Regions from separate parts of the Paenibacillus sp. MY03 genome, predicted to be linked through region 2. Evidence: predicted binding sites of a transcription regulator. Region 2 holds the regulator's gene; each other region holds the start of a gene.
What was found. Region 2 encodes LexA, which represses DNA repair genes until DNA is damaged. Its sites were predicted from a motif close to CGAACATATGTTCG; they were not measured.
Positions count from the first base shown of each region.

Region 1: the regulator LexA is predicted to act here: its motif matches at 1,138-1,151, upstream of parE (DNA topoisomerase IV subunit B).
Region 3: the regulator LexA is predicted to act here: its motif matches at 987-1,000, upstream of ruvC (crossover junction endodeoxyribonuclease RuvC).

Region 1 is NZ_MXQD01000005.1:4,378-6,581, reverse strand. It holds gene B1748_RS05750 (M14 family metallopeptidase) at 1-888, shown strand, start outside; gene parE (DNA topoisomerase IV subunit B) at 1,253-2,204, shown strand, end outside.
Region 2 is NZ_MXQD01000018.1:116,580-118,783, forward strand. It holds gene B1748_RS17860 (hypothetical protein) at 1-7, opposite strand, end outside; gene B1748_RS17865 (DUF896 domain-containing protein) at 88-294, opposite strand; gene B1748_RS17870 (LysM peptidoglycan-binding domain-containing protein) at 475-849, opposite strand; gene lexA (transcriptional repressor LexA) at 1,008-1,631, shown strand; gene B1748_RS17880 (YjfB family protein) at 1,797-1,973, shown strand.
Region 3 is NZ_MXQD01000004.1:231,411-233,614, forward strand. It holds gene ruvA (Holliday junction branch migration protein RuvA) at 1-368, opposite strand, end outside; gene ruvC (crossover junction endodeoxyribonuclease RuvC) at 365-868, opposite strand; gene B1748_RS03635 (BofC C-terminal domain-containing protein) at 1,220-1,846, opposite strand; gene B1748_RS03640 (LysM peptidoglycan-binding domain-containing protein) at 2,003-2,204, opposite strand, start outside.

The DNA of each region.
Region 1 (2,204 bases), on a different contig from region 2:
CGCGTCGTGGAAGCCAGGCGTCTTTATGGATACGGTTCCTTGCTCGAGGATATGAACAGGCTGACGGATATTTATCCCTTCCTCGTCCGATCGGACATCGGCACTTCGGTCATGGGCAAGCCAATCCCCGCGTTAGGTATAGGGAACGGCAACAAAAAAATTCATTTTAATGGAAGCATGCACGCCAACGAATGGATTACGACGCCCGTACTCATGCAGTTCCTGAATGATTATTTGCTGTCTTTGACAAATAGTATGGATCTCGGCGGGCTGGCGATGTATCCGCAGTACTTGACGACGACATTGTCCATTGTTCCGATGGTCAATCCCGATGGCGTCAATCTCGTGGTAAGCGGTCCGCCGGATGGAGAGCCGTTTAGAAGCGAAGCGATTGCGATCAATGGCGGGAGCAACGACTTCTCCGGATGGAAAGCGAATATACGCGGCGTAGATCTCAACAAGCAGTTTCCCGCGCTCTGGGAGCGCGATGCCGTTCAAGGTCCTCAGGTCCCTGCTCCGCGAGATTACTCCGGCACAGCGCCGCTAACGGAGCCGGAGGCGCGGAGTCTCGCCGAATTCACGCGCGCCAGCGGGTTTCAGCGCGCCTTGGCGTTTCATACGCAAGGCAAAGTCATATTCTGGGGGTTCGAGGGACTGGAGCCGCCTCAATCCGAGGTGCTAGCGAACGAATTCGCGGCTGTCAGCGGATACGAAGCGGTGCGTAATGCGGACAGCGCAGCCGGCTACAAAGACTGGTTTATCCAGGACTTCCGGCTTCCCGGATTTACCGTGGAGCTTGGCAGCGGCGTTAATCCTCTTCCGATCGAACAATTCGGCGAGATCTATGATTCCGCTCTGAGCATTATGCTTGCAGCCTTGTATATGTAACCCGCGCAAATTTGAAAGCATGCATATAAATCACGGCCAATTCGCTCATCCCGGAAGGGCCTCGATAGAGGTTTTCAAATATTTTTAAGTCGGGGATGCCCAGGCGGCATCCTTTTTTCGCGGATTCGGCATAAGGAGGCGCGGAATTGCGCACTATGGTAACAACTTCATTGCGCCAGGAACATCTGTCATAGACTCGTTCATACTTGTCAAGAACAGACGATTTTAGACGTCAAAATTTTACTTTTGCGAACGTTCGTTTGTTTTTATATAATGGGTAAATTGCAGATTGACTTTACGAATGGATAGTCTTGCTTTAAAATAGCTTGGAGATATTACGAGTATCACGGACTGGGGGAAGCTCATGAGTGAGCAAATGGATGTAATCGCGAACGGAACGGCCGCGGAAGGCAATTATGGGGCCGATGATATACAAGTGCTCGAAGGATTGACAGCTGTCAGGAAACGTCCGGGGATGTACATTGGCAGTACAAGCTTATCCGGCTTGCATCATCTCGTTTGGGAGATCGTGGATAACGCAGTGGACGAACATCTCGCTAAATTCTGTTCCGCGATCGATGTGACGCTGCATAAAAACGGCTCCATTACGGTGTACGACAACGGGAGGGGCATCCCTACCGGCATTCATAAGACAGGTATACCGACGCCGCAAGTCGTATTTACGATCCTGCATGCAGGCGGAAAGTTCGGCGGCGGCGGATACAAGAAGTCCGGCGGTCTTCACGGCGTAGGCGCATCAGTGACAAACGCGCTGTCGGAATGGCTGGAGGTAGAAATCTATCGCGACGGCAAGATACATAGGATGAGATTCGAATATTGGATCGATGACAATGGCAAGGAGCACGTCGGCGAACCCGTCACGGGTCTGGAGGTCATCGGCAACAGCAATCGCACCGGCACGAAAGTAACGTTTAAACCCGATAGCAGAGTATTCCAGAACGGATCGTCGTTCAACTACGATACGCTGGCAGAGCGGCTGCAAGAAATTGCTTTCCTGAACTCCGGGCTTAAAGTGACGATCAAGGATGATCGCAGCGGCAAGGACGACGTCTTTCATTACGAAGGCGGCGCAAGCGAGTTCGTGCAATTTTTGAACGAGGGGAAGACGGCGCTGCATGACGTCGTCCACTTTGCCGGCGACCGCGACGACATTGAAGTGGAGGTGGCGCTCCAGTACAACGACGGGTACACGGAGACGATTGCGTCTTTCGTGAATTCTATCCCTACCCGAGGCGGCGGCACGCACGAGACGGGCTTTAAGACGGCCTACACGCGAGTCATGAATGATTATGCCC
Region 2 (2,204 bases):
TAGACATGTTTTTGCGCACCTTGCGCTCCCAGGACCGTGACAGATGGATTCCTCCTTCATATAATAGCAAGCTCCGGAAAGGAGCTCTTAATGTTTGACGCCGCCGTTGCCTTCGTTCTCTTCATCCTCGACAAACTTGATTGTATCAAGCTGTTGCTTGAAGTTGGCTTTGAAGTTGTTCAGATATTTCTGGCGAAGCACATCTCGTTCCTTCAGCTCTTCATCCGTTAAGCCGACGGTTTTGTTTTTGCGGGAAAGCTCGTTGATTCTGGCAATCAGACTATCAAAATCCAATTTCATTACCCCTCTCTCATGTTGCGAACACATTACTCCTACTTTGACATTTTCAATAAGGCATTGTCAAGGCGAAGCCCCCAAACGCAACTAGTTTCTATAATACATAAAAAGAGATCTCCCTAAAGAATGGGAAATCTCTAAGCACTCATTATTAAATATATCGCTATTACAACTCCATCAAATATCAGGAATAATTAACTTCTGACCAGGATGTATCGTCACGTTGTCCAAATTATTGCGATTCTTGATCGAGAAAACAAGATAACCTATATCACTGCCGTTCTTAAACGAACTGGCAATGGACCACAACGTGTCTCCGCTGCCTACCGTCACGACTTGCTCCGATTCGCTTGGCCCCTCAACGACCGTGCTGGAAGCATTTGTACCGATTATAAGAAAGCTGCTGAAAACAAGCGTAAACACGATCAAACTAATCATCAGCTTTGCCATATGCCTGATCAGCCAATGAGGCTGAGCAAGCTCCTTGGTTTCGCGGATATTACCACGGTATATGGAACGGTATGAGCTTGTACTTGGATTCATTATCATCATTGTCAGCACCCCAAACGTTTGTTCTGTTTTTAATTTAACACGAACAAACGTTTCCGTCAACGATAAAATGCGAACGTTTGAGCTTAAGAACTTATGTTTGTACGAACGGCGGTTCTATGCTATAATTTGACACAATAAGATGAATGGAGATGATGAACGTGTCGAAGATTTCCAAACGGCAAAATTCGATCCTTGACTTTATAAAGCAAGAAGTTAAAGAAAAAGGTTATCCCCCTTCCGTACGCGAAATTGCCGAGGCGGTCGGCCTGCTGTCGAGCTCGACGGTACATGGCCATCTGGACCGCCTGGAAAAAAAGGGATTTATCAGACGCGACCCTACGAAACCTCGGGCGATCGAGATTTTGAGCCAGGACGATAATGACAACGTCATCCAGATGCCCGTTACACAAGTTCCTATCGTGGGTAAGGTAACTGCCGGCGTACCGATCACTGCTACGGAGAACATAGAAGACTACTTCCCTCTTCCTGCCCACTATGTTGGCGACAACAACAACGTGTTCATTCTTAACGTTATTGGCGAGAGTATGATCGAAGCCGGCATACATAATGGCGACTACGTCATCGTACGCCAACAGCAGACGGCCAATAACGGAGAGATTGTCGTCGCCATGACAGAAGACGACGAAGCGACCGTCAAAACGTTCTACAAAGAGAAAAATCATATCCGTCTCCAGCCTGAAAACGAGACGATGGAGCCGATTCTTTTGCAGAACGTCACTATTCTCGGCAAGGTCATCGGACTTTTCAGAGATATCCATTAAGCAGCAACGCGGCAACGCCGGTATGGACAAATCCATATCGGCTTTTTTTCGTTCAGATCAAGCAATATGACATCCTGCATCCCCTTTCAAGACTTTGTAAACATACTCCTTTGCTACTAATGGGCGATAACCGTTATGCCGATAAACCATAAGAGGTGTATAGAGGTGGATATCGCAGCTGTCTCGATGGCTATGAGCCAGTCTTCCCTATCCCAGGCCGTCAACATTCAAGTGTTAAACATGGCTAAGGGAAATGCGGAGCTTCAAGGACAGAATCTGGTTCAAATGATGAGCCAAAGCCTTGACCCTAACCTGGGCAAATCTTTGGACATTCGGGTTTAATACGTTAATTTAATTGTATAAAATGTTCCCATTCAAGTCACCCAACACAATACAAAAACCAGCCCGCTCACCATTAAGGTCAGCGGGCTTCCATTTCATTCACAATTGTAAATCTTGTAAATATCCGGTATGCAAGATGAGCGAATTAAAAGTTCATGTTCGAAATGGTAAACAAATTCGCTTAAAAAGTTGGTCCGGGACAGTTCCCGTTATTTTCCTGCAGCATTTCTT
Region 3 (2,204 bases), on a different contig from region 2:
ACCATGCGCTGAGCCGTCTTTTTTCCGATGCCGGGGAGTTTCGTCAGGAACGACAAATTTTCTTGTTGAATCGCGCCCGCGATCGCTTCCGGCCGGCCGGCCGATAAAACGCCGAGCGCTACTCGCGGGCCGATGCCGGATACATCAAGCAGCTTGCGGAACATCGTCTGCTGCTCTCTCGACTCGAAACCGAACAGATGGATCGCATCCTCACGGACATGATGGTGGATATAGACGACTACCGGCTCATTCTTGCCCGCGAACGCATACGGATTCGGCATAAACACGCGATATCCCGTATCTCTGACGTCCATAACGATGTACTCCGTTTCTATATGTACGACCGGACCTCTCAAATAATCGATCATGAACGATTCACCTCGTTGATTTTGTTCGTCAGTACGGCCGAATGGGCATGGCAGATCGCTATGGCAAGCGCGTCCGCTACGTCGTCCGGCTTGGGAACCGCAGACAGCTTAAGGAACATCTTAACCATCTCCTGCACCTGCCTCTTCTCCGCCTTGCCATAGCCGACGACAGCCTGCTTCACTTGCAGCGGCGTATATTCCGCAACGGGAAGTCCCCGCTGGGCCGCCGCCAGAATAATAACGCCGCGAGCCTGTCCAACGGCGAATGCCGTCGTCACGTTGCGGTTGAAGAACAGTTTCTCCACCGCGACGGAATCGGGCTTGTACCGATCCATCAGGGCGCCTGCCGATTCATAAATCTGCACAAGCCTGGTCTCCTGAGGCGTATGAGCCTCCGTTGTAATTGCGCCATATTGCACGGGCGTCAGCTTATGCCCGTTCTTGTCCACGAATCCGAATCCCGCAATGGCTATGCCGGGGTCAATGCCTAATACGCGCAAGCCGCCAACCCCTAACTTATGTAATAACGAAAATATGAGTGCTACGGTTGCAAGCTGCCCTCGCAGCCTTCCCATGTTGCCCGCCCTTCATTATAACAAAAGATACCCGAAATGAGAACGAACGTTTGTTCATTCGCGCTCAAGCGTTTCCCGATTGAGCGGGGGGGAGGGCATTGTCGTATATTTCACCGCTGCCTTGGTAGAACTGCGGCAGCAAGTCTTGTCGGTTAGTCCGGTGCTCTTGCTGGAGCAAGCACAAAAAAAACACTCACCGGTTCAATATCGATGAGTGTTGTTTTGCCGTTCCATTGTGGCAGCGGCCAATTACATATCTGTATAAAACTCGAGTGTTTAATAACCTTGCTTCGCTTCGCCCGTTTCCATCGCATAATCGCTGTAGGTCGACAATACGCTGTTATATTCGTCGATGTCGCTAACCCGAATGCCATCCGAAAGCTGATCCAGTTGGTCCTTCGGCAAGCTGCTCTCCATAAACCGGACATCAAGCTGGAAAAATGTCCGCATCACTTTTTCGTTGCTGGGCTCTCCGTCAAACAACGAGAAATTCCCATTGCGGTCCACGCCGAAGTAAGCATTGGACTTGCATTCGGCCGACAAATCGTCAATCTGCTGCATCACGCGAAGCGTCTGCCCATCCTCATCGAGACTGGTGCGCCATTCCGGATGCTGGCTAAGCAGCTTGATGATCGTCTCGGGTTTCATCAACCCGAGCGGCTCTGTCTCCTCGCCGCAAACGTACAAACGATGCAGCATAACTTGAACCGGAGCATTTCTGTCTTGCAGCATGCGGCTGACGGAAGGTTCGTCGAGGGTTGCTTCGCTCGCGAAACTCGCCGATGCATGCTGCGGCATGACTGCCAGCGAGACGAACAAGACTAGTCCGCCTAACTTCCAGATCGGACGGCGATTTCTTCGTATACGCTTTTTGACTTGCTTCCACAGGCTGAACGTCATCATGAGGAAGCCCCCTTTGGCTGGTGATGATATTTGCCCATAGTGTGCGCCAGAAATGGTTAATTATTCAGACTCCGGAAATACATGAACAACAAAACAAGCCCCTTATCGGAGCTTGCCTGCGTTCAGCATTATGAGGGAACTGCATTTGCCTTTGCTTTAACGGTTCAGCCAAGGGCGGCTGCCGCTAGACGTTCTTTTTTTGGGTCGCGGCGCCACTGTCCGGATAACGGCTTTTTTGGCTTTTTTGCGCGGTTTTGAAGTGGCGGATTTGGACAACGACGACTTCTTTTCTTGCTGAAGCTCCAGCTCATCCTCCCGCTTGCCGCCGCAGCCGCAATCATCGTTAGCCGTCGATTGG